DNA from 3 places in the Streptomyces sp. NPDC021225 genome. Region 3 is predicted to be linked to each of the others. Evidence: riboswitches for the same ligand, from Rfam matches in the RefSeq annotation. Region 3 holds a riboswitch; each other region holds the start of a gene.

Region 1 (7,381 bases), on a different contig from region 3:
AGGAGGCGCTGGGCGTCGGGGGCGGACAGGCTGACGGGGGGCGGGGCCGGGACCTCGGGGCGGGGGCCGCCGGGCGGGGCCGCCTCGGTCGAGTCCGACGGGGCGAGCAGCACGTCGATGTCGGCCGCGGCCCCCGCCTCGTCGATGTCCTCGTACTGGGGCACCCGCCCCGGCTCTTCTTCGGCCTGCCGGCGCCACCGCGCGTACCCCACGGCCTCGGCGAGGGCCCGTACGGCGCGCTCCGCGGCCGGGTACGCGGGGATCCGCGGGGCCGGGAAGGGTTCACCGCCCTCCTGTCCCCCGTGTGCTCCGGGGGCGCCCCAGGGCGCGGCCAGGGCCTCGACGAGCCCCGGGATCTCCAGGTGGACCACCGCCACCGGCTTGGCCGCGCCGCCCGCCGCCGCCTCGGCGGCCGCGCCCCGCATCGCCCCGGCGAGGTCGGCCGCGTCTGCGTCGCCGACCCAGGGGATGGCGGTGACGACGACCGCGTCGCACGCGTCGTCGGCGAGGGCCGCTGCCAGGGCCCGCCGGAAGTCGTCGCGGGCGGCGGCCGTGGTCAGGTCGCGGGGCGGCAGCGGGCGCAGCCCCTCGGCGAGGCAGGCGTCGTAGGTGAGCAGCCCCAAGGACTCGGAGTTGCCGAGGATGGCGATGCGCGGGCCGGCGGGGAGCGGCTGGGAGCCGAGCAGCAGCCCGGCGTCGACGAGCTCGGTGACGGTGTCGACCCGGATGACGCCCGCCTGCCGCAGCAGGGCGGAGACGGTGGCGTCCGGGATGCCGGTGGCGGGCACGGCGTGGCCGGTGGGGGCGCTGCCGCTGTGCCGGGCGCCCTTGACGACCACGACCGGCTTGACCGCGGCCGTGCGCCTGGCGAGCCGGGTGAACTTGCGGGGGTTGCCGATGGACTCGAGGTACATCAGGGCGACGTCCGTCCGCGGGTCGTCGTACCAGTACTGGAGGAGGTCGTTGCCGGACACGTCGGCGCGGTTGCCCGCGGAGATGAAGGTGGAGACCCCCGCGGTCCCCGCGCCGCGCCGGTCGAGACCGGAGAGCAGCGCGATGCCTATCGCCCCGGACTGGGTGAACAGGCCGAGCCGGCCGGGGGCGGGCAGCCGAGGCGAGAGGGAGGCGTTCAGCCGCACGCCGTCGGCGGTGTTGATGATGCCGAAGGCGTTGGGGCCGATGATCCGCATGCCGTAGGTGCGCGCCTGGCGGACCAGCTCGCGCTGGCGGTCGCGGCCCTCGGGCCCGCTCTCCGCGTAGCCGGCGGAGACCACGACGAGGCCCTGGACGCCGTGTTCGCCGCAGTCCGCGACCACGGACGGCACCTGGTCGGCGGGGACGGCGACGACGGCGAGGTCGACCGGCCCGTCGATCTCGCGGATCGAGCGGTGGGCCGGGACGCCCTCGGGGTCCAGCCGCTTCCACTCCCCGGGGAAGCGGCGGTTGACGGCGTGGACGTGCCCGGTGAACCCGCCGTCCAGGAGGCCGCGCAGCACGGTGCGGCCGACGCCGCCCGGGGCCCGCCCGGCGCCGATGACGGCGACGGAGCCCGGGGCGAGCAGCCGCTGTACGGAGCGGGCCTCGGCGCGCTGCTCGCGGGCGCGCATGACGGCCAGGGAGCGGTCGGTGGGTTCGAGGTCGAGCTCCAGCCGGACGACGCCGTCCTCGAAGCTGCGCTTCTGGGTGAAGCCCGCATCCGTGAACACCTTGATCATCTTGGTGTTGGCGGGCAGCACCTCGGCGGCGAAACGGCGGATGCCGCGCTCGCGGGCGACGGCGGCGATGTGCTCGAGCAGGGCGGAGGCCACCCCGCGGCCCTGGTGGGCGTCCTGGACGAGGAAGGCGACCTCGGCCTCGTCGGCCGGGCCCGTCGCGGCCAGGCCCTGGCCGTCGATCCGGTCGTAGCGGACGGTGGCGATGAACTCGTCCCCGACCGTGGCGGCCAGGCCCACCCGGTCGACGTAGTCGTGGTGCGTGAAGCGGTGGACGTCGCGATCGGAGAGCCGGGGGTAGGGCGCGAAGAAGCGGTAGTACTTGGACTCGTCCGAGACCCGTTCGTAGAAGCTGACCAGGCGCTGTGCGTCGTCGGCGGTGATCGGGCGGATCTGGGCGGTACCGCCGTCGCGGAGCACCACGTCGGCCTCCCAGTGGGCCGGATAGGCGTGGGTGTCGGACGGGGGCCGCATGGGGCCCAGCCTACGGCGCGGGTGGAGAGGGGTCCGGACATCCGAATGGCGGACCCCTCTTGCGTGAAGAGGAGGTGTCGAGGGAAGGTCCGTATCGGACCCGTACGGGCACGCTCGGGCCCACTCGGACACCTTCCGGGCAGACCCAGACACCGACACCGTATGATTTGGTCTAGACAACAACCACACCGCTTCTGAAGGGCAACACCATGGCTGAGCGCCGCGTCAACATCGGCTGGGCCGAGGGCCTGCACGCCCGCCCCGCGTCGATCTTCGTCCGGGCGGCCACCGCCTCCGGCGTCCCCATCACGATCGCCAAGGCGGACGGCACCCCGGTCAACGCCGCGTCCATGCTCGCGGTGCTCGGCCTCGGCGCCCAGGGCGGCGAGGAGGTCGTCCTCGCCTCGGAGGCGGATGACGCCGAGGTCGCGCTCGACCGTCTGGCCAAGCTGGTCGGCGAGGGGCTCGAGGAGCTGCCGGAGACCGTCTGACTGGCTCCGGCTCCGCCGTCGGCGGATCGATTCGGCACGGCCGCGCAGCGCGGCCGCGGTGCCCCATTCCGGGCGACCGCGGCCGCGTTGTTTTATGTTTTCCGCCCGCGCTCCGCACACACCACCTGAATACGGGGACACGAAATCAGCGGCCACGGAAATCCACGGCCGCGACACATCGGCGATAATTCCAAGAAGTTGTATACGGGGCCGCTGTTAATTCCGCGCGCCCGCATTGTTTACGGAATGTTTCGAAGTCCTCACGCGGGGGGGACGGCGCAGCCGGTATTCCGACATCGAGCGCTCGGCGTGAGCCGCGGCGAGCGTCCGGGCGCGGTCGGCGTCGCCCCGCGCCACCGCGTCGACCAGCGCCCCGTGCTCGCTCCAGGACTCGACGGCCCTGAGCGAGAAGTCGGGGCGTCCGGGGCCGCCCGGGACGGGCGGCGCGGACCGGCGGGGCTCCACCGCGTACACCCAGGCGATCTTGCGCCGCAGCTGCACCAGCAGCCCGGCCAGGCTCGGGCTGCCGGACGCCTGGGCCAGCGTCTCGTGGAACCAGTCGCTCAGCGACCGCAGTTCGCCCAGCTGACCGCGCTGGGCCCGCTCCTGGCCCAGCCGGACCAGGCCGCGCAACACCTTCAGATGCGCCTCGGTGCGGCGCTGGGCGGCCCGGGCGGCGCCCAGCGGCTCCAGCAGCGCGCGGATGTCCAGCAGGTCGGCGGCCTCCCGGTCGGACGGCTGGGCCACGCATGCGCCCGCGTGCCGGCGGGTGGTCACGAAGCCCTCCGACTCCAGGGTGCGCAGGGCCTCGCGCACGGGCACACGCGAGACGCCGTACCGCCGGGCGAGGACTTCCTCGGTCAGCCGGCTGCCCGGCGCGAAGGTGCCGGAGACGATGTCGTCGCGGATCGCCGTACACACCGCGTGCGCCGAAATCCGGCGGCTGCCGTGGACCGCGGTCGTATCGCCGTTCACTTACGGTCCCGCATTGTCGAACCTCCGCCTTAATCTCCGCGAAACGCAGCCGATTGACGCGTGTTCAGCGACTCTATTCTAAGCGGCTGGAATTTCCGATGGGCGGGGGGATTTCATGGATATTTTTTGGCCAGGGCGAGCGGACGGACAGCGGGCGGACGGACAGACAGACAGACCGAAGGCCCCGGGTCCGTGGGACCGGGGCCTTCGGGCGGCGTGCGGTTGATCAGATGTTGACGCCGTGCGAGCGCAGATAGGCGACGGGGTCGATGTCCGAGCCGTAGTCCGGGCTCGTGCGGGCCTCGAAGTGCAGATGCGGCCCGGTGACGTTGCCCGTGGCGCCGGACAGGCCGATCTGCTGACCGGGGGTGACCGCCTGGCCGACGGAGACGCTGAGGGACGACAGATGCGCGTACTGGGTGTAGGTGCCGTCGTTCATCTTGATCACGATGTTGTTGCCGTACGCGCCGCCCCAGCCGGCCTCGACGACGGTGCCGGAGCCCACGGAGTGCACCGAGGTCCCGGACGCGGCGTGGAAGTCCACCCCGGTGTGGCTGCCGGAGGACCACAGGCCGCTGGAGGCCTGGTAGCTGGTGGAGAGGTACGAGCCGGAGACCGGCAGCACGAACATGTTCAGCCGCTTGCGCTCCGCCTCGCGCGCCGCGCGCTCCTTGGCCTCACGCTCCTGCTTGGCCTTCTTCGCGGCCGCCTCCGCCTTGCGCTTCGCCTCCGCGGCCAGCCGCGCGGCCTCCTTGCGGGCGTCGGCCTCGGCCTGCGCCTTGGCGGCGGCCTCCGCGGCGAAGGACTGCTGGGTCTCCGCCTGGGCGGCGACCTGGTCGGCGAGCTCGTCGCCCATGGCGACCGCCTGGCGCAGCCCGGTGTCCTCGGCGCCGCGCCCGTCGTCCGAGGCCGCGAGCGCCGGGGCGGCGAAGCCGGCGACCACGCCGGAGGCGGCCAGTGTGGCTATGCCCGCCAGGTTGGCGCCGGAGCGGGCGGTACGGGGGGCGCGTCCGGGGCGGCGGTGCTTCCCGGTGGTACGGGTGATCGCCATGAAGCGGCGCACTCCTTTCCTTCCCTCTCGCCTACCGGGTTAGCTGACGGGTTCGGAGCAGGAAGGTCTCCTACGGGCCCCTCGCCCCTCGCGGGGAAGGCGTCCGATTCACCCCTGGGAATCGCCCCTCCGGCGCCGCGGGCGGCAACGGGCGAGGCTGGTTCCCCGGTTCCCCTGGCTCGCGCCGTACGGGGATTCGGCGATGGTTGTCCGTGCCGCGGGCGCGGCGTGTCTCGGGCGGGCAACCGGACTGACGCTAAGCGGGACCGCTTTCGATCACCAAACGGTTCCGCTCTTTTGTTGGTTTCCCCACAGACACGCCCATCCAGATGGGCAACCTCTGCTATAAAGCGGGCGAAACGACCGGTGAAACGGCAACAAAAGGAAACCCCGGCGCCTGAAACGGCGCCAGGGTCCTTGTCCCGGCGGCCCGTTCGCCCAGCTCGCGAGGGCGGCCGGGCGCGTCGGCCTCACGTCAACCTGGGGTAAACCCCCGGGTCATCTCCAGGTCAGCCCTGGATGACGCTCACCTCGCCGATGCCGAGCTCCTTGACCGGCTCCTCGATCTTCGAGGCGTCGCCCACGAGCACCGTGACCAGCCTGTCGGGCGGGAAGGCGCTCACCACCGCGGCCGTCGCCTCCACCGTGCCGGTCTCCGCGAGGCGCGCGTACAGGTGCGCCTGGAAGTCGTCCGGCAGGTGCTGCTCGACCTGGTCGGCCAGCGTACCCGCGACCGCGGCCGCCGTCTCGTACTTCAGCGGGGCCACCCCGACGAGGTTCTGCACGGCGACATCGCGCTCGGCGTCCGTCAGGCCCTCCTCCTTGAGCGTGCCCAGCACCTTCCACAGGTCCTCCAGGGCGGGACCGGTGACCTCGGTGGCCACCGAGCCGCTGATGGCCAGCATCGCGGCGCCCGTGGCCCCTCCAGAGGCGTCCGGGGCCGCCGAGCGGAGCACCTGGCCGAAGGCGCGCACGCCGTAGGTGTAGCCCTTCTCCTCGCGCAGCACCCGGTCCAGCCGGGAGGTGAGGGTGCCGCCCAGGCAGTAGGTGCCCAGCACCTGGGCGGGCCAGATGCGGTCGTGGCGGTCGGCGCCGATCCGCCCGATGAGCAGCTGGGTCTGCACCGCGCCCGGCCGGTCGACGATGATCACCCGGCCGGTGTCATCGGCGGTGATCGGCGGCATGGAGCGGGGCTCGGCGGCGCCGCCCGTCCAGGCGCCGAGGGTGTCGGCCAGCGCCTTGTCGAGGTCGACGCCGGTCAGGTCGCCGACGACCACGGCGGTCGTGGTGGAGGGGCGGACATGCGTCTCGTAGAAGGCCCGCACGGCCGCGGCGTCGATGCCCTCGACGGTCTCCTGGGTGCCCTGGCGCGGGCGGGACATCCGGGACTCCGCCGGGAACAGCGTCTTGGACAGTGCCATCGAGGCGCGCCGGGCCGGATTGGCCAGCTCGTGCGGGATCTCGTCCAGGCGGTTGCGCACCAGCCGCTCGACCTCGCCCTCGGGGAAGGCGGGCGCGCGCAGCGCGTCGGCCAGCAGGCCGAGCGCCTTGGGCAGCCGGGAGACGGGGACCTCCAGGGACACGCGGAGGCCGGGGTGGTCGGCGTGTGCGTCCAGGGTGGCGCCGCAGCGCTCCAGCTCGGCGGCGAACTCCTCGGCGGTGTGCTTGTCGGTGCCCTCGGACAGCGCGCGGGCCATGATCGTGGCGATGCCGTCGAGCCCGGCCGGCTCGGCGTCCAGCGGGGCCGCGAGGTTGACCTCCACGGCCACGACCTGCTGGCCGGGGCGGTGGCAGCGCAGCACGGCCAGCCCGTTGGACAGCTCGGCGCGCTCGGGGGCCGGGAAGGCCCAGGGCTTGGCGGCGCCGCCCAGCGGCTGCGGGTGGAAGGTCATCGTGGTGGTGACGGCGTCGCTCACTGGGCCGACTCTCCTTCTGCGTCGTTGTCGTCGGCTGCCGCGTCGTTGTCCGTGTCCGTGACGGCGTCGGCCTCGGCCTGCTCGGCGCCCTGGAGCGGTTCGTACACCAGCACCGCGCGGTTGTCGGGGCGCAGCCTGGCCTGGGCCACGGCCCGCACCTCCTCGGCCGTCACCTGGAGCACGCGCTCCACGGCGGTCAGCGCCAGCTGCGGGTCGCCGAACAGCACCGCGAACCGGCACAGCTCGTCGGCGCGGCCGCCGACCGTGGCCAGCCGGTCCAGCCACTCGCGCTCCAGCTGGGCCTGGGCGCGCTCCATCTCCTCCGGGGTCGGCCCCTCCTCGGCGAACCGGGCCAGCTCCTCGTCGACCGCGGCCTCGATGTCGGGCACCTCCACGCCGCCCGAGGTCTTCACGTCCAGCCAGCCGAGTGAGGGGGCGCCGGACAGCCGCAGCAGGCCGAAGCCCGCGGCCACCGCCGTACGGTCGCGGCGCACCAGGCGGTTGTGCAGGCGGGAGGACTCCCCGCCGCCCAGGACGGTCAGCGCCAGGTCGGCTGCGTCGGCCTCGCGGGTGCCGTCGTGGGGCAGCCGGTAGGCGGCCATCAGGGCGCGGGCCGGGACCTCCTCCTCGACGACCTCGCGCAGCTGTCCGCCGATCACCTCCGGCAGGGTGCCGTCGCGGGGCGGGCGCTTGCCGTCGTGGGAGGGGATGGTGCCGAAGTACTTCTCGATCCAGGCAAGAGTCTGCTCGGGGTCGATGTCG
Region 2 (7,381 bases), on a different contig from region 3:
GTGAGGCGCGCCGCAGATACTGCCCGGGGGAGGAGGAGAGCGCGAGCTGGAGGGTCGGGGAGATGGTGCCGGAGCGGTACTGGGCGGTGGCGTAGGCGCCCAGGGCGTTGCGCGAGGCGTTCAGCCGCGCCGTCCGGCGGGCCGCCTCGTCGCGCAGGTCGTCGAACGACTCGCGGGCCCGGTCCGCTTTCACCTTCGCGCCGTTGTATCTCTCGTTGGCCTCCTCGGCCTCCCGCTGGTACTGGTCCACCTTCGCCCTCACCTGGGCGGGGGTGAGGCGGGTCTCGGCGTGGCCGGTGCCGCTCAAGGCGGTGGTGGCGGCCCCCGCGAGGGCGATGGCGGCGGCTGTCCAGGCGGTGCCGGCGGTGAGCGAGCGCTGCTTGGGCTTCCTGTGCGACGCCACGGCGGCGGCCACCTTCCTTCACGTTCTCGCGTGCTGTTGCGTGCTTTGTTGCTTGATGTCGGGCAGGCGGCAGCCCGCCGATGAGGCGGGGACCCTCGGTTGACGGGAGGCGGACTGCCACCTGGAGGAGGAAGCTAGGCGGGCGGCCGCGGGCGGGCGGTGCGATGAACGGGAGTGGACGGATTCGGCGCCCCGATGCCCGTAACCGACCGCCCGGCGCCCGGGCCGCCGATGACTCGAGGGCGGCCGTGATCGAAGCGGCGATAGTGGCCCACCCGGTTGCCGGGGGCTGATATGGGCCCAACTACGCTCCAAGGTCATGGACGTCCTCATCAATGTTTTCGTCGGCCTGCACATCGTCGGTATCGCCGCGCTGCTCGGCGGCTTCCTGGCGCAGCTGAAGCCGATGCGCGCGGGCGAGGGCCGGATGACCCCGGGGATGCTGCACGGCGCTCTCACCATGCTGGTGACCGGCGCCGCGCTGGTGGGGCTCAACCAGGCCGACGACAACAGCGTCAACAACATCAAGATCGGCGTGAAGCTGGCGCTGCTGATCGTGATCCTGGGGCTGGTCTATGTGAAGCGCGACGACGAGAAGGTGGAGGCCGCGGCCCTCGGCACGGTCGGGCTGCTGACCACGGCCAACATCTTCGTCGCCGTCCTGTGGACCTGAGCACCGCCCTGAGCACCGCCCTTGGGGCCTGACCGCTCCTGTCAGGTTCCGCGCAACCTTTTGTCCCCACTGTGTGTCTCATCGGGCAAGGCAGCCGAAGGGAGCGGATAGTGGGGGTACTTGCGGCGTGGGGCCGCCGGACAGGCGTGGCCTTGGGGGTAGCGGGGATGGTGGTGCCGCTGGCGGTGGCGCTGGCCACTCCGGCGCAGGCCGCCTCGTCGTGCACGACGAGCACGGGGCCGTATCAGAAGAAGGTGGAGAAGTTCCTGGGCCGCCCGGTGGACGGGCGGCAGTCGCGGGCGGACTGCCTCGCGATCCAGAAGTTCCAGGTCAACCACGGCATCAGCCCGACCATCGGCTATGCGGGACCGGTCACCTGGGGCGTGATGAACCTGATCAACACGCAGAAGGCGGCCGGGCACAACCCGAACAAGGCGAGGAAGTGCCCCACCAACAAGGGCCGCATCGCCTGTGTGGACCTCACGCGCCAGCTGAGCTGGATCCAGGACGGCTCGCGGCTGGTGTACGGCCCGGTGCCGGTGCGCACCGGCCGCGACCGGTATGAGACCCGGGTCGGGCTGAAGAAGATCTACTGGCGGAACATCGACCACTGGTCGACGATCTACGACGTCCCGATGCCGTACAGCCAGTTCTTCGACGGCGGCCAGGCCTTCCACTCCATCTCGGGGAGCGTGTGGTCGCCGCCCGGCTCCCACGGCTGCGTGAACATGCGCAAGGCGGACGCCAAGAAGTACTGGAGCCTGCTGCGGAACGGCGACGACGTCTACGTGTACGGCCGCAAGCCCGGCACCTGAGCCACCGTCTCCCGGGTCCCGGGAGACGGGTTCCGGGTCCCGGTGGGCCGACCGCCCTCCGGGACCCGGGAAGCCGCTACGCCGGCCGGACGCTGCCGTAGATCGGCATCTCGGTGATCGGCGCCTTCTTCACCACATCACCCGGCTTCGGGGCATGAATCATCATTCCGTCGCCTATATAGAGGCCGACATGGCTGATGTCGTCATAGAAGAAGACGAGATCGCCCGGCTGGAGGTCGGCGGTCGACACCCGCGTGCCGACCTTCACCTGGTCCCAGGTCGTGCGCGGCAGTGAGACCCCGGCGGCCTTCCAGGCGGCCTGGGTGAGCCCCGAGCAGTCGTAGGAGTTGGGGCCGGTCGCGCCCCAGACGTACGGCTTGCCGACCTGGGCACGCGCGAAGGCGATGGCCTTGTCGGCCTTGGTGGTCTGCGAACTGGAGGAACCCGAAGAGCCCGAGGAGCCCGACGAACCCGAAGACCCGGACGAGCCGGCGGACCCCGAAGAGCTGGAGCCGCTCGCCTGTTCCTGCTGTTTCTGCTGCGCCTGCTGCTCCTGCTGTCGCTTCGCCGCCGCCTCCCGCTGCTGCCGCGCCAGCTCCGCGGCCTTGCGCTGGGCCTCCTCTTCCTTCTTCTTCTCAATCGCCGCCAGCCGCGCCTTCTCCTCCGCGGTCAGCTTCGAGAGCAACTGGCGCGCCTGGGTGAGCTTGCCCTGGACGGTCTGCTTCTGGGTCTTCAGCTCCTGTTGCGAGCGGGTCAGCGTGGCCAGGCTCTCACTGGCCTTGGTGCGCTCCTTGGCGGCCGTGGCCTGTTGGGTCAGAAAGTCGTCGACGGCCTTCTTCTGCCCGCTGGACAGCCGGTCCATCAGATGGGACTGGTCGAAGATGCCCTTCGGATCCGAGGCGAACAGCAGCGTCGCGGCGCTGGAGGCCATGCCGCCGTTGCGGTACTGCGCGGCCGCGAGGCTGCCCAGGGTGCGCCGCGCCTCGTTCAGCTTCTCGGTGCGCTTGGCGACGCTGTCCAGGAGCTGGTCGACCTTGGCGCGCTGCCGGCCGGTGCGCTCCTTGGCCGCGTTGTAGCTCTGGGTGGCGGACTCCGCCTGGTGGTAGAGGGTGTCGACCTTCTTCTTGACCTCTTCGACCGACGGCTTCGGCTTGCCGGGCTCGGCGCTCGCCGTCTGGGAGAGGAGGGTGACGGATGCGAGGGCGGCCGTCGTGACGCCGACGGCGGTGCGGCGGCCGGTGGCCGAGTCCAGTATTCGGGTCCGCGGCTTGCGGTGCGACGCCAAGGGAGGCGACTCCTTCCGTGGACCGCCTACCGGGTTAGCTGTCGGGTTCGGGCGTCGGAAGGCTGCCCTACGGACCGGATGGTGACGGCCGACGTCGCCACATGGTCCGATTCACCCCAGTGGTGCCTCTGGGTCCCCGGCTCCGGCTGCCTCGCGGCGGGACCGGACTCGGCGGAGACAGCCCGTGTCGACGCGGTCGCCGACGGGTTCCGGACCGCCTGATCGAGGACGGTAGTGGGCTTGTGGGGCTCATGTGAAGCCTGGTGTTCGAATTGTCCCGAAACCGTTTCGTGACATCCGCACGTACGCTGTCAGTGCGGCAGCCTAGACTCGGTGAGCGATGAGCAGCCTCTTTGACGACAGCTTCCTGGCGGACCTCGGGCCCTCGGACGAGGAGCCTCCGCCGCCCGAGGACGACGGCCACCCCGCAGCTGAGGGCGTTCCACACGACCTCTTCGACGGGAAGTTCGACGCGCCCGTCCCCAGGGAGGCGTACTACCGCGACGGCGCGGCGCGGCCCGCGGTGGACACGTCCGCGCTGCTCGAGGGGATGAACGAGCAGCAGCGGGCCGCCGTGGTGCACACCGGCTCGCCGCTGCTGATCGTCGCGGGCGCCGGGTCGGGCAAGACCAGGGTGCTCACCCACCGCATCGCGTATCTGCTCGGCGCGCGCGGGGTCCACCCCGGCCAGATCCTCGCCATCACCTTCACCAACAAGGCCGCGGGCGAGATGAAGGAGCGGGTCGAGGAGCTGGTCGGCCCGCGCGCGAAGGCCATGTGGGTGTCGACCTTCCACAGCGCCTGTGTGCGCATCCTGCGCCGGGAGTCCAAGAAGCTGGGCTTCACCTCCTCCTTCTCGATCTACGACGCGGCGGACTCCAAGCGGCTGATGGCGCTGGTGTGCCGGGATCTCGACCTGGACCCGAAGCGGTATCCGCCCAAGTCCTTCAGCGCCAAGATCTCGAACCTGAAGAACGAGCTGATCGACGAGGAGACCTTCGCCGGGCAGGCCGCGGACGGCTTCGAGAAGACGCTCGCCGAGGCGTATGTGATGTACCAGTCGCGGCTGCGCGAGGCCAACGCCCTCGACTTCGACGACATCATCATGACGACGGTCAATCTGCTCCAGGCGTTCCCCGACGTCGCCGAGCACTACCGCCGCCGCTTCCGGCACGTCCTGGTCGACGAGTACCAGGACACCAACCACGCGCAGTACACGCTGGTGCGCGAGCTGGTCGGGCCGGGCCCGGTGGCCGCCGCGGACGGCGGCGCGGACGAGGGCGAGGTGCTCGGGGCCGCCGAGCTGTGCGTGGTGGGCGACGCCGACCAGTCGATCTACGCCTTCCGGGGCGCCACGATCCGGAACATCCTCCAGTTCGAGGAGGACTACCCGGACGCCACGACCATCCTCCTGGAGCAGAACTACCGCTCGACCCAGACGATCCTCAGCGCGGCCAACGCCGTCATCGAGCGCAATGAGAACCGGCGCCCGAAGAACCTGTGGACCGACGCCGGCGCCGGGGCGACCATCACCGGCTATGTGGCCGACACCGAGCACGACGAAGCGCAGTTCGTCGCCGACGAGATCGACCGGCTGACGGACGCGGGCGACGCCAGGTCCGGAGACGTCGCCGTCTTCTACCGGACCAACGCCCAGTCCCGTGTCTTCGAGGAAGTCTTCATCCGGGTCGGCCTGCCGTACAAGGTCGTCGGCGGCGTGCGCTTCTACGAGCGCAAGGAGGTCCGTGACGTCCTGGCGTATCTGCGGGTGCTGGCCAACCCGGAGGACTCCGTCCCGCTGCGCCGCATTCTGAACGTGCCGAAGCGCGGCATCGGCGAGCGCGCCGAGGCGATGATCGACGCGCTGGCGCAGCGCGAGAAGATCACCTTCCCGCAGGCGCTGCGCCGCGTCGACGAGGCATACGGCATGGCGGCCCGCTCGGCCAACGCGGTGAAGCGGTTCAACGTCCTGATGGAGGAGTTGCGGACGATCGCCGAGTCGGGGGCGGGGCCGGCCACCGTGGTCGAGGCGGTGCTGGAGCGCACGGGCTATCTGGCGGAGCTCCAGGCGTCCACGGACCCGCAGGACGAGACCCGCATCGAGAACCTCCAGGAGCTGGCGGCCGTCGCCCTGGAGTACGAGCAGGATCGCGGCGAGGAGACCCCGGGCACGCTCGCGGAGTTCCTGGAGCAGGTCGCGCTCGTCGCAGACTCCGACCAGATCCCGGACGACGACGCCGAGGGCGCCGGGGTCATCACGCTGATGACGCTGCACACCGCCAAGGGCCTGGAGTTCCCGGTGGTCTTCCTCAGCGGTATGGAGGACGGGGTCTTCCCGCATATGCGTGCGCTCGGCCAGACCAAGGAGCTGGAGGAGGAGCGGCGGCTGGCGTATGTCGGCATCACGCGGGCGCGTGAGCGGCTCTATCTGACGCGGTCGACGATGCGCAGCGCCTGGGGGCAGCCCGCGTACAACCCGCCGTCGCGGTTCCTGGAGGAGATCCCGGACCAGTATGTGCGCTGGCAGCGCACCGGGCCCGCCACCCCGTCGGCGTCGATGGGGGCCATCGGGGCCGCCGCGGGGGTCGCGTCCTCGCTGTCCTCGTCGCGTTCGAGGGCGGGCGCCGGGGCCGCCGGCTTCGCCACGCGGCGGGCCAAGGAGCGGCCGGTGGTCGCGCTGGCCATCGGCGACCGGGTCACCCATGACGCGTTCGGGCTCGGCACCGTGGTCGCGGTGAAGGGAAGCGGGGACAACGCGGAGGCGACGATCGACTTCGGAGGGGAGAAGCCGAAGCGGCTGCTGCTGAGATACGCACCGGTAGAGAAGCTGTGAAGTTGTAGGGGGGTGCACCGCGGCCCGCGCGGGCCGCGGTGCCGCCGCCCAGGGCGCCTATGCCTGCGACGCCTAGGCCGCGTACGCCTACGCCTACGTCGGGTCGAGGCCGTGGCTGCGCAGCCACGAGAGCGGGTCTATGGCCGAACCGCCGCCGGGGTGCACCTCGAAGTGGAGGTGCGGGCCGGTGGAGTTGCCGGAGTTCCCGGAGTACGCGATGACGTCCCCGGCCTTCACCGTGCCGCCCCGGATCTTGGCGCTGCTCAGATGGCAGTACCAGGTCTCGGTGCCGTCCGGGCTGGTCACTATGACCATGTTGCCGTAGGCGTCGTTCCACTGGGTGCGTACGGTGCCGTCGGTCGCGGCCATGACCGGCGTGCCGTAGCTGACCGGGAAGTCGATGCCGGTGTGCACCGACATCCAGTTGATGCCGGCCTGGCCGTAGGTGGCGCTCAGGCCGTGCTGCGCGACGGGCAGCGCGAACTTCGGCCGCAGCGCTTCCTTGCGCGCGGCCTCCTCGATCTTGCGCTTCTTCTCCGCCGCCTGGCGCGCCCGGAGGTCGATCCGCTCCTGGGTGCGGCTGGCGCGGGCCCGGAAGTCATCGGCGTCCTCGAGGCCCGCGGCGAGCTGGGTGTCCAGCTTGCTGTTGGCGACCGAGGCCTTGACCGGCGGGGTGTCCGCGGCGGCCTGCGTGGTCTTGGCGTCCTTCTTGTCGTCTCCGAGGTTGCTGACGGAGGCGGCGGCCACGGCGGTGACGCCCAGCGCGCAGACGGAGGGGACGGCGACGGTGAGGAGCGCCGAGCGTTTGGGGCGGGCCGAGGGGGCGCGGCGACGGCTGCGGCCGCTCTCCCGGCGGGGGGAGGGCAGCTGTACCGCTTCGGACTCGGTGGTCCTGTCGCCCTCGAAGTCGGCGTCGTCGGCGGAGTCGGCGAGGTCCGAGGGGGCGGTGGTTTCGGGGGAATCGGCGGAGTCGGCCGTGCCGGCCTGGGGGGAGTCGAGGTCCAGGACCATGAGGGAGGTCTGGGTCTCGGCCTGGTGCACGGCCGCCGCCCCGGGTTCCGGCTCCGCCTCGGGGGCGGCGTACGGGTGCTCGGCGGGCTGTTGCTGATATCCGCCGTGCTCGTACCCGCCCTCCTGGTACTCGCCCTGGCCGTAATCGTTTTGGCCGTATTCGCTTTGGCCGTACTGCGACTCGTCGACGGTCGCGTAGGCGCTCATGTCCCAGAACTGGGTCTGCCCGGTGTCGACCCCGGAGGTGTCGAACTGCCCGGTGCCGTCCCACTCGGCGGACTGGGCGGACTGGGGGACCTGGGCGGCCGTCAGGTCGTGGTGGCCGGAGGTGTCCCAGGCGGTGGCGTCCCACTGGCCGCCG
Region 3 (7,381 bases):
AGCCTGGTTGCCGCTGGTCGCAGTCGCAGGCCAGTGCAGAGGGAGAGGGAGCCGCCATGTCAGTGCGGGCTACTACGCGCCGCCGTCAGCTCGGCGCCATGATGCGCAAGTTCCGGGCGCGCAAGGGGATGACGCTGGAGGAGGCCGGTCGGCTCGTCGGCGTCTCGAAGGCGACCGTCAGTCGGTACGAGACACAGGAAGGGCCCGTGAAATGGCCCATCGTGGACGCCTTATGCCGTGAGTACGGGGCAAGCGACGCCGAGCGCAAGGCCGTGGTGTGCCTGGCCAAGGATGCGAAGCAGCAGGGTTGGTGGAGCTCCTTCGACGGCCTCGAAGAGACGATGAACCTCCTGCTCACGCTCGAGGACGAAGCCGTCCGGGAAGACCACTTTGCGTGCCTCTATGTGCCGGGCCTCCTACAAACACGCAGCTATACGGAGGCTGTGCAGCACGCATCCGAGATGCGGGTGTCAGCGGAGGAGGTCGAGCGCCTGGTCGATCTCCGTATGAAGCGGCAGGAGATCCTGACCCGCGCACAGCCACCGCACCTGTGGGCCATCCTCGACGAGTCGGTGATCCGGCGGGTGGTCGGCTCCCCTGATGTGATGCGGGAACAACTTGATCACCTGCTGCATGCCAACGAATCTCCCGGCATCACGCTACAAGTGCTGCCCTTCGCCAAGGGGGCTCACTCGGCGGCGATGGGAAGCTTTGTGATCCTCGGCGGCGCGGAGCCCTCGCTCGACGTTGTGTACGTTGATATCCACGTCGGCTCGATCCTTATGGAGAAAGACGGAGAGTTGGAGCGCTACCGGCGCGCATTCGACTACCTTCGCGCCCAGGCGTTGGACATGGCTTCGTCCTCCGCCCTCATCGAACGCGTCCGTGAGGAGTTCTGATGCGCGAAGTGCCGATATCCGTCGCAGGCGACGCCTGGTTCAAGTCCTCATACAGCGGCGCCGGACAGACCGAGTGCGTCGAAGCAGCCTTCCGTACAGGTGGCATCGCCGTACGGGACTCCAAGGATCCGGAGAGCGCCGTGCTCGCGTTCTCGGCTTGCGCCTGGGGGGACTTCGTCGCGGCCATGCGTCGCGGGCAGGCGGCGGGTGGCGTCCAGCTCGGCTAGGACGGCTAGGACAGTGGCGGCTCGTACAGCAGAGAGGATGCGTAGCCCTCATCCTCATCCCACGGGATGTCCAGGTCGTCCATGTGCACCCGCCACTCGGCATCCGGCAGGGCCCGGCGCAGCTCGGTCACGGAGTCGAGCAGGTGGGCGAGCACCGGCATGAGCCGGTCGGGGTCGTGGGGCATCTTGGTGGATCCGGCCAGGATCTCGCCCGGCCCGCAACCGTCGTTTTCGTAGAGGTAAAGGGTCTCCTCGTCCTCATAGGGGAAGGTCGCCTGGCGGGTGGCGGCGATGCGCGCCACCTCGGCTCCCTCGGCTTCGGTCAGCGGCGTCGGTCGGCGCCCCTGGTAGTAGAGGGATACGCCCATGCGTCGAGCGTAGGGGCAGACGAAACGACATACGGGGCGCGGGCCGCCGCCCGCTGACCGCCATGCGGGGCAGGGGGTCGTGTCGGTCCGGTGGGGTTTCGGCGGGGGTCGGCATCGTGGTGGCACCTGTGACATGAGGAGGAGGCCGCCATGAGGACACTGACGCGTTGGGCCGCAGCTGTGGTGACCGGGGCGGTGGTCGCGGTGTCGGCCGCCGTCTGCGGGTCCGCGGTGGCGGTCGGTGAAGGGGGGCGGGAGGAGGCGCGGGGCCGCCGGTTCGAGGTGCGTGTGCACAACGCTTCGGGGTGTCGGCTGGTGCGCACCGACTACGGGCTGACGGCGGGGAAATTCGTCAAGCGGCCCTCGGCGACCCTGGGCAAGGGGCAGGACGGCGGGTTCACGGCGCGGTCCCGGGCAGGGTCGCTCCGGGGGGTCGCGGGCAGTGTCGAGTACACGGCGAAGAACTGCGACGCGAGCTGGCGCAATGGGCACGCGACCCGGCTCACCTTCGGCGTTCCGTACAGCGGGATGAACAGCTTCAGCACGGACGGCGGCGGGGCCTTCGGCACCAGGCTGTCCGGGGGAAGCGGGCCGCGCGCCGTGCTCAGTTGGCGCGTGGGGAGGTAGTGGCCCGGAGCTGTTGCGGAGTCGGTGCTTGATCATGACCTCGTCGGCGCGTACGGCCGCCGCGCCGGGCATAGGGTCGAGGCACTGGACCCTCACAGTGGAGGTAAGAGGTCATGGCCGGAATTCCGGCAGGTGTGGTGGCCGCGGGCGGGCTCGTCGGCGGGTACGGGGTCGCGCGCTGGACCAAGAAGCGGCAGCTGGGCGGGGTGGCCCTGGCGGCGGCCGGGGTGGTGGCCGCGCGTGGGTGGCGGCAGAAGGCGGGGACCGGGACGGCCGCGGCGCTGAGCGGGCTGTACGTGGCGGCCTTCGCCGGGTCGCATCCGCTGGCCAAGAAGCTGGGTGCCTGGCCGTCCGTCCTCACCGTGGCCGGCGGGGTCGCCGCCGCGTCCTGGGCCGCCGCCGATCGGCGGAGTGCCGGGGCGGCCGCCCAGTCCTGAGGGGCGTGATGAGCTTCTGTGCGGCGGGGAGGCGTCAGGGCCTCCCCGCCGTTTGTGCTCTGCGGAAGCCGCGGCCTTACTCCGACGCCGACGTCAGCAGCGCCAGCTCCTCCGCCGTCAGCTTCAGCTCCGCCACCGCCAGCAGCGCCGGCAGCTGGTCCACCGTACGCGCGCTCGCGATCGGGGCCACGACCGTCGGCTGGGCCGCGAGCCAGGCCAGGGCGACCGTCGCGTGCTGGGCGCCGTGGTTGGCCGCCACGTCGTCGAGGGCGGCGAGGACCTTCTGGCCGCGCTCGGTGTCCAGGTACTTGGCCGCGCCCTCGGCCCGGGCGCTGTCGACCTTGGCGCCGGGGCGGTACTTGCCGGTGAGGAAGCCGGACGCGAGGGCGTAGTACGGGACGGTCGCCACGCCGTGGCGGGCGGCGACATCGGCGAGCGGGCCCTCGAAGGTGTCGCGGGAGACCAGGTTGTAGTGCGGCTGGAGGGCCACGTAGCGGGCCAGGCCCTCCTTCGCCGAGAAGTCCAGGGACGCCTCGAGGCGCTCGGCGGAGATGTTGGAGGCCGCGATCTGGCGGACCTTGCCCGCCTTCACCAGCTCGTCCAGCGTGGAGATGATCTCCTCCACCGGCACCGAGGTGTCGTCGTAGTGCGTGTAGTAAAGGTCGATGTAGTCGGTGCGCAGACGCTTCAGGGACTCGTCGACGCCCGTCTTGATCGCCGCGGCGGACAGGCCGCGGGGGGTCGGGACACCGGCCCCGACCTTGGTCGCGAGGACGATGTCGGCGCGGTTGCCCCGGGAGGCGAACCAGTTGCCGAGGATGGTCTCGGACTCCCCGCCCGAGTTGCCCGGCACCCACGCGGAGTAGACGTCCGCGGTGTCGATGAAGTTGCCGCCCGCCGCCACGTAGGCGTCGAGCACGGCGAAGGACTCGGCCTCGTCCGCCGTCCAGCCGAAGACGTTCCCACCGAGTGACAGGGGGAACACGGACAGGTCCCCGAGCTGCTTGCGGTTGTCGGTCTGCTTGTTGTCAGCCATGCGTTATTTCAGCGCGGTGGCGGAAGGGCGTATTCCCATCCCTGAGCGGGTTCACCCTCGCGAAAAAAACCGGCGACCTTGGCGTCAAGGGGGGAGAGAGCGCCAAGGCCGCCGGGGTGCGGGGGCCGGACCGGTCGGACCGGTCTATAGGGCCTGCGGGGACGGGAGCGCGGCGGTCACGGGGTCAGGCCGTGGTCGCGGAGCCAGGGCATCGGGTTGATCGGGCTGCCGCCGCCCGGGCGGACCTCCAGGTGGAGGTGCGGGCCGGTCACGTTGCCCGTGGCGCCGACGCGGCCGATGACCTCGCCCGTCGTCACCGAGCCCGACGTACGGACCATCGACGACAGGTGGCAGTACCAGATCTCGGTGCCGTCGTTCAGCTTGAGCACGATGCGGTAGCCGTACGAACCGGCCCACCCGGCCGAGGTGATGGTGCCGCCGTGGACCGCCTTGACCGGGGTGCCGGTCGGGGCGGCGAAATCCTGGCCGGTGTGGTCGGCCGACCACATGTCGCCGGCCTGGCCGAACGACGCGGTCAGGGTGTACGAGGCGACGGGCAGGGTGTACTGGGCGGCGAGCTTGGCCAGGCGCTCGGCCTCGGCCTTCTTCCTGGCCGCCTCCTCCGCCTTCCGCTTGGCCTCCGCCTCGGCGGCCTTCTTCTTGGCCTCGGCCTCGGCCTTGCGCTTCGCCTCCGCGTCGGAGGCCTTCTTGGCAGCGGTGGCGGCCTTCTCGGCGGCCTGCTTGGCGGCGGCGTCGGCCGCGGCGTCGCGCTGCGACTCGTCGGCGGCGTTCTGCTGGTTCTCGGCCTGCTGGAGGATGCGGGCGCGCAGTGCCTCGCCTGCGTCGGTGGCGCCGTTCTCCTCGTCCTCGGAGGTCAGGCCGGCCGTGGAGAGGGGGGTGGCGGTGGTGGAGCCGTCGGAGTCGGAACCGGAGTCGGAGAACAGCGCGCCGATGCCGGGCAGGTCCTTGGCGTCGGGGAGGGCGTCCTGCACCTGACCGGCGACGTGCGCCAGGTCCGGCATGGATATGGGGGCCTTGGGGCGGTCCTTGGCGGTCGCCATCCCGCCGGCGCCGACCGCCGCGATCACGCCGACGCCGAGGACGGCGCCGCTGCGGGCCATGGTGCCGCCGCGCTGCTTGGGGACGCGGTGCTTGCCGCGTACGGGGGCTATGGACTCCTCGGTGGGATTCCACTCCTCCCAGGTCTCGGTGTCCTGGTCGGCCCCCGCCTTGGCGGCCGGTTCGAACCAGGAGCCGTAGCGGACCGCGGTCCCGGTACCGGTGTCGACACCGGACCGGCGGGTCGGAGCTTCTTCAAGGGCAGACCTGTTGGACGCCACGCGGGCGCACTCCTTTCCTTCCCTCTCGCCTACCGGGTTAGCTGACGGGTTCGGAGCAGGAAGGTCTCCTACGGGTCAGGTTCGACCCGATTCACCCCAAGGTTGGTGGTTCCCCGGTTCCCTTGGTGTTGCTGTTGTCGCTCTGCTGCTGGGTGCTGCCGTGCGTGCGGGATTCGGCGACGGCGCGCGGTGCCGCCTCTTGCGGCGGTTGTGACGACCGCGCTGCGTTATCGAACGTTAATAGAAGGCGTGACCTGATTCCAAGCCGTTCCCGGGAATCAGAGGAACCTTTGAGGTGAACTTAACGCCGAACATGGGACAGATGAGGGCGAGTCGGCGGCCGTCCAAGCGCACCCGGAAACGCCCTCGACCTGATCGTGCGTCAATCGTTATCCGTAATGATCATGGTCCGCTACGGAGCGTGTTAAGGCGCGGTGCCGGGCGTCACCGGGGAGCGGCGCAGCGCCAGCAGCGCCATGTCGTCCGCGGTCCCGCCGCCCGTGTGCCGCTCCACGTCCGCGACCAACGCGTCGAGCAACTCCACCGGTCCGGCGAAGCCGAGGCCGCGCAGCCGGACCGCCGGGTCGTAGAACACGCCCCGCTCGTCGCGCGCCTCGCTCACGCCGTCGGTGAACAGCAGCAGGGTCACCCCTTCGGCGAACGGCAGCTCCTCCACCCGGTCCGGCCACGCCCCCAGGTCGCCCATCCCCAGCGGCAGCGCCGGTACTTCGGGCTCGGGGCTGCACACCGAGCCGTCGGCGTGCAGCAGGAGAGGCGCCGGGTGGCCGCGGTTGATGAGGCGGAGGAGGGAGTCGCCGCGGGGGATCTCGGCGAGCACCGCCGTGATGAACCCCTCGGACTGCTCGATGTCGCCCCGCCGGGCCCGCTCCCGCTGCAACGCCCGCTCCAGGCGCAGCGCGAGCCCCTCCAGCGTCGCCTCCTGCTCGGCGGCCTCCCGGAAGGCGCCGATGGTGATCGCGACCACCTCGACCGCCCCCAGCCCCTTGCCCCGTACGTCGCCGATGAGCATCCGTACGCCGTGCGGGGTGTCCTGCACGGCGTAGAGGTCGCCGCCGATCGCGGCATCGCGCTCCGCGGCCACGTAGCGGGCCGCGACGTCCAGGCCGGCGAGGCGGGCGGGCGGCGCGGGCAGGACGGCGCGCTGGGCCGCCTCCGCGATGCCGCGCGCCGAGGCCAGCCGCCGGCCGCCGCGGTGGATGACGTGGTTGGTGAGGAGGGCCAGCAGGGCGACCGTCACGACGGTGGCGACCTCGGTGGCCGCCTGGGCCCAGTCCCCGACGCCGTGGAACTCGGCCAGCAGGCAGGCGGCGGTGACCGCTACGGCCGCGGTGACGGCCGTCAGCCGCGGCGAGTAGAACGGAGCGGCGACGAGCGGGGCGGCGGCGAGGAAGGGGGCGGCCGTGTACTGGGGCGGGGTGCCGAGGTCGAAGGCGATCCCGCCCGCGATCAGGATGCCGGGGAGCCAGGGCGCGAAGCGGCGGCCTGAGGCGCCCCCGGGCGCCTCGTCGCCCGCGCGGGGCCCGTCCGCGCGCGGTTCCCCGCGCCCGGGTGCGCGCGGTCGCGTACGCGGTCTCGTACGCCGCCTTGTACGCGGTCCCTCGAGCGGGCTCGTACGGGCGCCCGTACGAGCCCTGCTCCCTCGCACCCGCACCGGTCGCTCTCGCTTTCCCCTGGTCCTCTGCTCCTCTTACGCCACCCCACCAGGCTCCGGGTCGGCGGGGCGGCGTGCGAGTCGGTGTCGGCCAGGTGGGTGCGCGCGGGAGAAGTCAGAGGTCAACGCCGAGCGCCCGGGCGTGGCGGTCCGCCGCCAGCTCGGCGGAGACCTCGTCGAGATACACCTCGCACACCAGCCGCCCGTCGGCGGTCAGGTTGTGCTCCAGCTCCCACAGCACGATCTCGTCCCCGCCGGCCAGGAGGAACGCGTGCTCGTAGAAGCGGCACCAGGTGGCGTCGGGGCCGCCGGAGCGGCGGCGCGGCTTCGGGGCCAGGGCGATGTCATGGGCGAACGCCGTGGAGAGCAGTTGCTCGGTGGCCGTTCCGGGGCGGTCGGGGTTCTCCGCGCGGCGCAGGACGCGGCGGGCGTGGTCGGCCGAGTTGTCGGCCACGTACGCGCGCGGGGTCTCCACCGGCGCGACCGCGTGCAGCAGTTGCTCGGGCAGCCACAGCGGTAACCCCTCCAGCTCGTCCCAGCGGGCGCCGCCGATGCGCTCGTGCACCCGGCGCTCGGCCAGGGCCAGGGCGTCCTCGTCGGCGTAGAGCTCGAAGAGGGGACGGTGGTCCTGGCCGGTGTTGTGCTCCAGCTCCCACAGCAGCAGGCTGCTGCCGTCGGGGAGCAGGAAGATATGGCGGTAGGTGCTGTAGCCGAGCGGGCCGGAGGGCTCGTTGCACTGCCGGCAGGAACGCAGCTCGGACTGGTGCATCAGGGC

What was found. A riboswitch is a leader RNA that binds a small molecule or an ion and turns the genes downstream of it on or off. The one in region 3 is predicted to bind cyclic di-AMP.
Region 1: another riboswitch for cyclic di-AMP. It lies ahead of ACH4S9_RS22665 (M23 family metallopeptidase); the one in region 3 lies ahead of ACH4S9_RS44810 (M23 family metallopeptidase).
Region 2: another riboswitch for cyclic di-AMP. It lies ahead of ACH4S9_RS30210 (NlpC/P60 family protein); the one in region 3 lies ahead of ACH4S9_RS44810 (M23 family metallopeptidase).

The regions. Positions count from the first base shown of each region.
Region 1 is NZ_JBIRPV010000005.1:100,879-108,259, reverse strand. It holds gene ACH4S9_RS22680 (GNAT family N-acetyltransferase) at 1-2,186, opposite strand, end outside; gene ACH4S9_RS22675 (HPr family phosphocarrier protein) at 2,396-2,677, shown strand; gene ACH4S9_RS22670 (GntR family transcriptional regulator) at 2,894-3,652, opposite strand; gene ACH4S9_RS22665 (M23 family metallopeptidase) at 3,879-4,703, opposite strand; cyclic di-AMP (ydaO/yuaA leader) riboswitch at 4,717-4,915, opposite strand; gene ACH4S9_RS22660 (pitrilysin family protein) at 5,213-6,595, opposite strand; gene ACH4S9_RS22655 (pitrilysin family protein) at 6,616-7,381, opposite strand, start outside.
Region 2 is NZ_JBIRPV010000007.1:300,485-307,865, reverse strand. It holds gene ACH4S9_RS30225 (NlpC/P60 family protein) at 1-403, opposite strand, end outside; gene ACH4S9_RS30220 (hypothetical protein) at 723-1,076, shown strand; gene ACH4S9_RS30215 (L,D-transpeptidase) at 1,244-1,891, shown strand; gene ACH4S9_RS30210 (NlpC/P60 family protein) at 1,968-3,176, opposite strand; cyclic di-AMP (ydaO/yuaA leader) riboswitch at 3,184-3,360, opposite strand; gene pcrA (DNA helicase PcrA) at 3,517-6,009, shown strand; gene ACH4S9_RS30200 (M23 family metallopeptidase) at 6,103-7,381, opposite strand, start outside.
Region 3 is NZ_JBIRPV010000020.1:25,726-33,106, forward strand. It holds gene ACH4S9_RS44780 (helix-turn-helix transcriptional regulator) at 57-899, shown strand; gene ACH4S9_RS44785 (DUF397 domain-containing protein) at 899-1,126, shown strand; gene ACH4S9_RS44790 (hypothetical protein) at 1,132-1,494, opposite strand; gene ACH4S9_RS44795 (hypothetical protein) at 1,645-2,121, shown strand; gene ACH4S9_RS44800 (hypothetical protein) at 2,235-2,558, shown strand; gene ACH4S9_RS44805 (aldo/keto reductase) at 2,635-3,594, opposite strand; gene ACH4S9_RS44810 (M23 family metallopeptidase) at 3,771-4,934, opposite strand; cyclic di-AMP (ydaO/yuaA leader) riboswitch at 4,946-5,084, opposite strand; gene ACH4S9_RS44815 (PP2C family protein-serine/threonine phosphatase) at 5,359-6,606, opposite strand; gene ACH4S9_RS44820 (DUF6227 family protein) at 6,722-7,381, opposite strand, start outside.